DNA from 2 places in the Aquitalea sp. genome. Region 2 is predicted to be linked to the other one. Evidence: predicted binding sites of a transcription regulator. Region 2 holds the regulator's gene; the other holds the start of a gene.
The links. The regulator sigma-54, encoded in region 2, starts transcription at its own class of promoters, with help from an activator protein. The targets are predictions, from matches to a motif close to CTGGCACGCTTCATGCTT.
Positions count from the first base shown of each region.

Region 1: glnA (type I glutamate--ammonia ligase) is a predicted target of sigma-54. The motif match lies at 2,778-2,795, and genes of this name have one in related genera.

Region 1 is NZ_JASLFG010000049.1:70,091-74,457, reverse strand. It holds gene QVF59_RS16815 (DUF4124 domain-containing protein) at 21-497, opposite strand; gene QVF59_RS16810 (BLUF domain-containing protein) at 767-1,189, shown strand; gene glnA (type I glutamate--ammonia ligase) at 1,291-2,709, opposite strand; gene QVF59_RS16800 (rhodanese-like domain-containing protein) at 2,993-3,445, shown strand; gene aroE (shikimate dehydrogenase) at 3,573-4,367, shown strand, end outside.
Region 2 is NZ_JASLFG010000055.1:30,235-34,601, reverse strand. It holds gene QVF59_RS18225 (KdsC family phosphatase) at 1-321, shown strand, start outside; gene lptC (LPS export ABC transporter periplasmic protein LptC) at 318-878, shown strand; gene lptA (lipopolysaccharide transport periplasmic protein LptA) at 868-1,422, shown strand; gene lptB (LPS export ABC transporter ATP-binding protein) at 1,419-2,150, shown strand; gene QVF59_RS18205 (RNA polymerase factor sigma-54) at 2,154-3,575, shown strand; gene hpf (ribosome hibernation-promoting factor, HPF/YfiA family) at 3,647-3,970, shown strand; gene ptsN (PTS IIA-like nitrogen regulatory protein PtsN) at 4,091-4,367, shown strand, end outside.

The DNA.
Region 1 (4,367 bases), on a different contig from region 2:
TCGGCCTTAATTATGCACCATTATTGTGCGGAAGATGCAGATTGCCCCAATTCGCGGCGTAGTGCATCCACATTCTTCTGCCGATCGGTTACCGCGTCCTTCAGCTTCTGTACCCGGTCCAGGTATTTCTGGTAGTTCCGGGTTTCATCGCCGTTGCGGGTGGCTGCGCCGTCGGTATAGGCTTTTTGTGCATCAGCCAGCGCCTTTTGCTCGTTGGCCAGTTCGCCTTCCAGAATCTTGCGCCGGCCTTCATCCCGCTTGGTCTGGGTACCGTTGTCCACACTGGGATAGCCGTCCGGTGTCGAGGCAGGCTTGCCGCTGCCCGACGTGTGTGGCTTGCTGTTGCCATAGGTTGATAGCGGTGCCAGGTGCATGGGCTTTGCTCCCTTGATCGGCACATTGGTGAAGGTGACATTGCCATTGGCGTCGATGTATTTGTATACCTCGGCATGGGCAAGGCCACAGGTCAGCAGCAGGCAGAAAGCAAGGGTTTTCATGGTGTCGGGCATCTGCGGTGAAAACGGGTGGACGTGACACTATGATAAGCAAAAGGTTGGCTCGCGTCACATCTGCATGACAACAATGCCACTGCAGTCATGCCGCATATCATCCTGATTGTGTCATCATGCGGTCCGGCTTCACGTCGTGCCAATGGCATGCCATGTGACTGGATTTGATGTCCGGTATTCATGCAGAAGGTGAATGAGGAAATGTTTGCAGTCATCCGTTCAGGCCATCACCTTGTAATTTTACAGAAAGCTTGCTCATGCTGATCCAGTTGCTTTATTCCAGCAAAGCCACCACGGCCCTGTCGCCTGCTGAATTGACGGTAATCCTGGACAAGTCTGTGGCCAATAATCAGGCCAGGCAGATCACTGGCCTGTTGCTATACCGCGATGGTTGTTTCTTGCAGCTGCTGGAAGGTGAAGCTGACGTGGTGGAAGCGGCTTTCAGGAGAATCAGCCTTGATCCGCGCCATCATCAGGTGGAGTCCCTGTTTCGCAGTGAATGCAAGCAACGCGAGTTTGCCCAGTGGTATATGGGTTTCCATATACCGCAGCCAGAGGCGCTGGCGCGCTTTCCCCAGTTTGCCCCGGTGTTCGACCCGGGATTTGATGTCAGCCAGCTGGTCGTTGCGCCACAAGATGGTTTGGCCATGCTCAAGGTTTTTGCCGGGCTACCGGGCTGAGCGCTCCCAAGTGGCAGCTGGCAGCCATGAAAAAACCCGCACAGCGCTGCTTGTGCGGGTTTTCTGTATCTGGCAAGGCGTCAAGAGACACCCAAACCTGATTACAGCGAGTAGTACATTGCAAATTCTACCGGGTGGGTAGTCATGCGGGTCAGGTTTACTTCCTGCATCTTCAATTCGATGTAGGCGTCAATCCATTCGTTGGAGAACACACCGCCACGGGTCAGGAAGTCGCGGTCTGCGTCCAGGGCCGCCAGGGCTTCGTCCAGGCTGGCGCACACGGTCGGGATCAGCTTGTCTTCTTCCGGCGGCAGGTCGTACAGGTTCTTGTCAGCGGCATCGCCCGGGTGAATCTTGTTCTGGATACCATCCAGACCGGCCATCAGCAGTGCGGAGAAGCACAGGTACGGGTTAGCCAGCGGATCCGGGAAACGGGCTTCGATACGACGGCCCTTCGGATTGGCAACGTGCGGGATACGGATGGAAGCGGAACGGTTCTTGGCGGAGTAGGCCAGTTTTACCGGGGCTTCGTAATGCGGAACCAGACGCTTGTAAGAGTTGGTACCCGGGTTGGTGATGGCGTTCAGAGCCTTGGCGTGCTTGATGATACCGCCGATGTAGTACAGGGCGGTGTCGGACAGGCCAGCATAGCCGTCGCCAGCAAACAGGTTCTTGCCGTCTTTCCAGATGGACTGGTGAACGTGCATGCCGGAACCGTTGTCACCAACGATGGGCTTGGGCATGAAGGTAGCGGTCTTGCCGTAGCTGTGCGCCACGTTTTGAACCACGTACTTCAGGATCTGGGTCCAGTCGGCACGCTGGGTCAGGGTGCTGAACTTGGTGCCGATTTCCATCTGGCCGGCAGTGGCCACTTCGTGGTGGTGAACTTCAACCGGTACGCCCAGTTCTTCCAGCAGCAGAACCATGGCAGAACGCAGGTCTTGTGCGGAGTCAACCGGCGGAACCGGGAAGTAGCCACCCTTCACGCCCGGACGGTGACCGGTGTTGCCACCTTCGAATTCTTCAGCGGAGGCCCATGCAGCTTCTTCGGACTTGATCTTCACGAAGCAACCGGACATGTCGGTGCCCCAGGTGATGCTGTCGAATACGAAGAATTCCGGTTCCGGACCGAAGTAGGCGGTATCGCCCAGGCCAGAGGCTTTCAGGTAGGCTTCAGCACGCTTGGCGATGGAGCGCGGGTCACGGTCGTAGCCCTTGCCATCGGCCGGGTCGATCACGTCACATGACATGAATACGGTGGGTTCATCGAAGAAAGGGTCGATCTTGGCGGTGGCCGGGTCAGCCATCAGCAGCATGTCAGAAGCCTGGATACCCTTCCAGCCCGCGATCGAAGAGCCATCGAACGCGTGGCCGTGCTCGAACCATTCATCAGCATCTTCCAGCAGAACGTGTGCCGGGATGGTAACGTGTTGTTCTTTACCACGGGTGTCAGTAAAGCGCAGGTCTACGAACTTGACGTCGTTTTCTTGAATCAGCTTGACTACGTCTGCAACCGCCATGAATGTTCTCCTAAAGGCAACGTGCATCGAAAGCAATATTGCTTGATAAAGATGGTACGCTTCGCTTGAAGCATGAAGCGTGCCAGGCTAAGAACGCTAATTTAATCATTGTGTCACAGGGTATCCGGTCCGGCTAGTCATTCGGATTGCACCAAAATGGGATGCTGCATTGTGCGCACGCACCAATTCAGTGCGATTGGCAATCCGCAGATGTATCCGGGTGCCAAGTCAGCCCGCGTGCATAGGGTGGCATGGCTACATTACAAGGAAAGGAAGCTTCGATATGGAACAGTCCGCAGTCATTTTGCAAACCGCTGCCGAACGTGCAGCAAGCCAGCAACTGGGCTATCAGGGGGCATTGACGCCGCCGGAGGCTTATTATCTGACCCAGCATCTGGAGGGGGCGGTGCTGGTGGATGTCCGCAGTGCTGCAGAGTGGCAATTCGTGGGTGTGGTACCCGGTGCCTTGCGTATCGAGCTGCGCACTTTCCCCGGTATGCAGCCTAATCCGCAGTTCACTGCCCAATTGCAGGGCGCAGTAGACAAGCAGGCAATGCTGCTGCTGATGTGCCGAAGCGGGGTGCGTTCGCATGAGGCGGCGGTAATGGCCGCTGCTGCTGGCTACAGCCGGGTTTACAACGTGCTGGAGGGTTTTGAAGGCGATAAGGACGGGCTGGAGCATCGCGGCAATCTGACCGGCTGGAAAGCCCACGGCCTGCCCTGGGTACAGGGCTGAACAGGGTCTAAATTGTTGGGACAGGGGTATTGACCGGTTGATGTTTATGACGTTACACGGCAAAGTGCTACCTCAGCAGATGAACCGCATGATGCGGTAGCACCACAGGAATCCAAGAAAGCTGATCATGACCAACCGTTACGCCGTCATCGGTAACCCCGTTTCCCATAGCCAGTCGCCGTTTATCCACAGTGAATTTGCCCGCGCCACCGGCGAGGCCGTGCAATATGAAAAGCTGTTTTCCGAATTGGGCAAATTCGACGAAGTGGTTGGCCAGTTCGTACAAAATGGCGGTCTGGGCCTGAATGTCACCCTGCCGTTCAAGGGTGATGCCTTCCGTATGGCGCAGGAAGTCACTGAACGCGCCCGTGCTGCCGAAGCGGTGAATACCCTGACTTTCCGCGATGGCAAGGTATATGGCGACAATACCGACGGCGTCGGTCTGGTGCGCGATATCGTGGAAAATCTCGATTTTCCGATGGAAGGCAAAAGCATCCTCATTCTGGGTGCCGGCGGTGCCGTGCGCGGTGTGCTGGAGCCAATCCTGGAACAGAAACCGGCTAAGGTCACCATTGCCAATCGCACCCTGATCAAGGCGGAATCCATCGCCCACCATTTTGCGCCCTGGGGTGCTGTGGTGGCCAGCGGCTACGAGGCGCTGGAAGGCAAAACCTTTGACATCATCATCAACGGGACTTCCACTAGCCTGCACAACGAAATTCCGCCACTGCCGGCAAACATCTTTACCGCGCGCACACTGGCTTACGACATGGTGTACAGCAAGGGCCTCACCCCTTTCCTTAAGCGTGCCCAAAGCGAAAATGCCGGCATGCTGGCTGATGGCCTGGGCATGCTGGTGGAGCAGGCTGCCGAGTCCTTCCATATCTGGCGTGGTGTAAAGCCGGACACACGCAAGGTCACC
Region 2 (4,367 bases):
GAGCATCGTGCCCAGGCGCTGGGCATCGACTTCTATTTCGGCGGCATCCACAACAAGCAGGAAGCCCTGAACCAACTACTAGAACAAGCCGCTGTCAGCCTGGAAGAATGCGCTTTCATCGGGGATGACCTCATCGATCTGCCGGTACTGCGCCGCGTCGGCCTGGCTGTGGCCGTCCCGGCAGCGCCCACCCTGGTGCGCCAGCACGCGCACTATGTCACCGGTTTTCCCGGCGGACAGGGTGCAGTACGTGAGCTGGCCGAACTCATCATGCAGGCACAGGGCAGCTTTGACGCCATCCTGGCCCGGTACCTGGCATGATCCGTTCGCACCGTCTGTTTCCCATCCTGCTGGTGCTGATTACCGGTCTGCTCACCGTCTGGCTGGACGCCGTGTCACGCTGGCAGCCCAACAAGCGCGAACTTGACCCCAACAAGCCCGAGGTCGTGGCCGATAACGTCATGGCCACCCGCTTCGACCCCAAGGGAATGTTGCAGGAAAAACTGATTGCCAGCCGCATGTGGCAATACCCTGACCGCACCGAATCATATTTCGAGGCACCAGACCTGCAAAGCTACAAGAACGGCACACTGGCCTATCACGCCATCGGTGAGAGCGGTCGGTACAACAGCAAGACAAAGCAGGTGCTGTTCGACAAGAAAGTCACACTGATCCAGCCTGCCACCGGTACCCAACAGGAAACCCGTGTGCTCAGCAGCAATATGCGCATCGACACCGTACGCCATATCGCCCAGTCCGCGGCATTGAGCCACTTCTACTACGGCAAGTCGACCGGCAGCGCCGTCGGCTTCATCTACGAACAGCAGGCCGGCCAGTTGCAGCTGCTGTCCAATGCAAAGGTCACTTATGAAAAATAACTGCCGCCGCTTCATCCGGCTGGCCTGGCTGGCCCTAGGCCTGTGCGCCCTCCAGACTGCCCATGCCGAAAAGACTGACCGCGACAAACCCATCGAAATCAGTGCCGACCGCGGCAATCTCGATCAGCTCAAGGGCGTCACGGTATGGCAGGGCAATGTCATCATCATTCAGGGTACACTCAAGCTGAATGCCGACCGCGCCACCGTCACCCAGGACAAGCAGGGGAACCAGACCATGCAGGCCACCGGCCGCCAAGTTGTCTTCCGCCAGAAAATGGATGGCAAGAACGAATGGATCGAAGGCCAGGCCAACCAGTTGGACTACAACACCGTCACCCACGCCGCAGTGCTGACCGGCAACGCCCGCGTCAAGCGTGGCAACGACTTGGTCATCGGCAATGTGATTACCTACAACACCGAAACCGAAATGTATGACGTCAGCAGCGGGGCCAGCAGCAATGGTGGCCGTGTCACTGCCATCATCCAGCCCAAGCCCAGGGACAACACCCCTGCCGCCAAAAAAACCGACGGAAGCGCGCAATGAGCGGCCCCAGCATCCTTAAAGTGGAGCGGCTGAAAAAGCGCTTCAAGAAACGCACGGTGGTCAAAGACGTCGCCTTGCAGATCCAGAGTGGAGAAGTCATCGGTTTGCTTGGCCCGAACGGTGCCGGCAAAACCACCAGCTTTTACATGATTGTCGGACTGATCGGTGCCGATGAAGGCGAAATCACGCTGGATGGCAGCAGCATCACCCATCTGCCCATCCATCAGCGCGCCCGCCTTGGCCTGGGTTATCTGCCGCAGGAAGCCTCCATTTTCCGCAAGATGACGGTAGAGGAAAACATTACCGCAGTGCTGGAAATTGCCGGTTACAAGGGCGACAAGCTGGAGAAGGAACTGAGCCTGCTGCTGGACGACCTCAACATCGCTCACCTGCGCGAAAGCAATGCGCTGGCCCTGTCCGGCGGCGAGCGACGCCGGGTGGAAATTGCCCGGGTACTGGCCACCCGCCCACGCTTCATCCTGCTGGACGAACCCTTTGCCGGTGTCGACCCGATTGCCGTGATCGACATCCAGAAAATCATCACTTTCCTGCAACAGCGTGGCATCGGCGTACTGATAACCGACCACAATGTCCGGGAAACCCTGCGCATCTGCGACCGGGCCTACATCATCAGCGATGGCTCGGTACTGGCATCCGGCGAACCGGAAGAACTGGTCAACAACGAGAAAGTGCGCCAGGTCTACCTGGGCGAGCACTTCCACCTGTAAACCATGAAACAGTCATTACAGCTCCGGGTTTCACAGCAACTCACCCTCACTCCACAACTGCAGCAGTCGATCAAGCTGCTGCAGCTGTCCACGCTTGACCTGCAAACCGAGGTAGAGCGCTTCCTTCTGGACAACCCCATGCTGGAACGCGGCGACGACCTGCCCGCGCAGGAAGGCCCCGCCACCGAGTCCGCCAGCAGCAACGAAGAATCAACCACCCCCACATCCGACAGCAGCGACAATGACAGCCACAGCGAAAGCAGCGGCGAGCTGACCGACTGGGGCAGTGGCAGCCGGCGCAACGACGGTGACGATGAGTTCGACCCCATGCTGAATGTCCCCTGCCCGGTCAGCCTGCGCCAACATCTGCTGGCCCAGTTGGGGGAGCTGACGCTGCCCACCAGGGATCAGGCCATCGTACAGCTGCTGATTGAAGAACTGGACGATAACGGCTTTCTCACCATCGACATGGAAGAACTGGCCAGCAATCTGCCGCTGGAACTGGAACTGGAATGCGACGAACTGATGGTTGGCCTGCGCCTGCTGCAGCAGTTCGACCCTGCAGGCATTGCCGCACGCAGCCTTGCCGAATCACTCAGCCTGCAGCTGGCTCGCCTGCCGCACCAAGAGCCTGGCCATGCCCTGGCATGCAAGATCGTGGCAGAGCACCTCAGCTTGCTCGGCAATCGGGACTACACCCGCCTCAAGCGCATACTGGGCGCGGATGACGAAGCCATCCGCCAGGCACAGCAACTGATCGCCCGACTGACTCCCCACCCCGCCGCCGGTTTCGGCGGCGAAGACGTGCACTATGTCATCCCGGATGTCACCGTACGCAAACGCCGCGGCCACTGGGTGGCCGAACTCAATAACGGGGCGGTACCGCGCTTACGCGTCAACCAGCTGTACGCCCAGATGCTGTCGGAAAACCGCAGCGCAGCAGGCGAACTGACCGGTCGCCTGCAAGAAGCCAAGTGGCTGGTCAAGAACATCCAGCAACGATTTGACACCATTCTGAAAGTGTCAGAAGCTATAGTCGAAAGGCAACAAGCGTTCTTTGAACACGGTGAAGTGGCCATGCGCCCGCTTATCCTGCGTGACATTGCAGACGAGCTGGGATTGCATGAATCCACGGTGTCACGCGTCACCACCCAGAAATACCTGCTCTGCCCTCGCGGCCTGTTCGAACTGAAATACTTTTTCGGCAGCGCACTGGAAACCGACAGCGGCGGCGAATGCTCAGCCACCGCCATCAAGGCCCATATCCGTCGCATGATCGATGGTGAGAACACAGCCAAGCCGCTTTCGGACAGCGCCATTGCCGACGAACTGGGCAAGCAAGGGATACAGGTTGCAAGACGCACCGTTGCGAAGTATCGTGAAGCTATGCAGATACCGCCGGTCAATCTGCGCAAGGCACTGTAAAGCGTGTCTTGAAGAATATCCGCTCGCCCGGCCGACCCGACCGGGCAGTCAACACAAGAAGGAGTTAGGGTATGAACCTCAAAGTAACCGGTCTCCACCTCGAAGTAACCCCGGCAATCCGTGAATTTCTGGAAAGCAAGCTGGAACGTATCACCCGCCATGTCGATCACGTGATCGACGTCACCGTCACCCTGTCGGTGGACAAGCTGGTACAGAAAGCGGAAGTCAACGTTCATCTTTCCGGCAAGGATATCCACGTAGAAGCCACCGACTCCGACATGTACGCTGCCATCGATGCGCTGATGGACAAGCTGGATCGACAGGTACTCAAGCACAAGGAAAAACAGAGCGAACACCGCGCAACTCCGCAAGTTCAGCCGGAAGCATCCCTGTAATCACCTGACCGACGATGCGGGAACCCACGGGTTCCCGTTTTTATTTGCACGGAGCCTTTTTCATTTTGATGAAGGCAACGTAGAATTGGCCAGTTTTTGTAGCCGTGTGCATACATTCCTATGAGCCTGATTGGCAAAATCCTGACACAGGACCACATTCTTCCGGACCTGGATGTCGCCAGCAAGAAACGTGTCTTCGAGCAGGTGGGCCTCCTTATCGAAAATACCCACGGCATTGCGCGCAGTGAAATTTTCGACTGCCTGTTTGCCCGGGAAAAACTGGGCTCCACCGGCCTGGGCCAGGGCGTGGCCATTCCGCATGGCCGGGCCAGAGGGCTCAAGGAAGCTGCAGGCGTGTTCATCCGCCTGAAAAACCCCATTCCTTTCGATGCCCCGG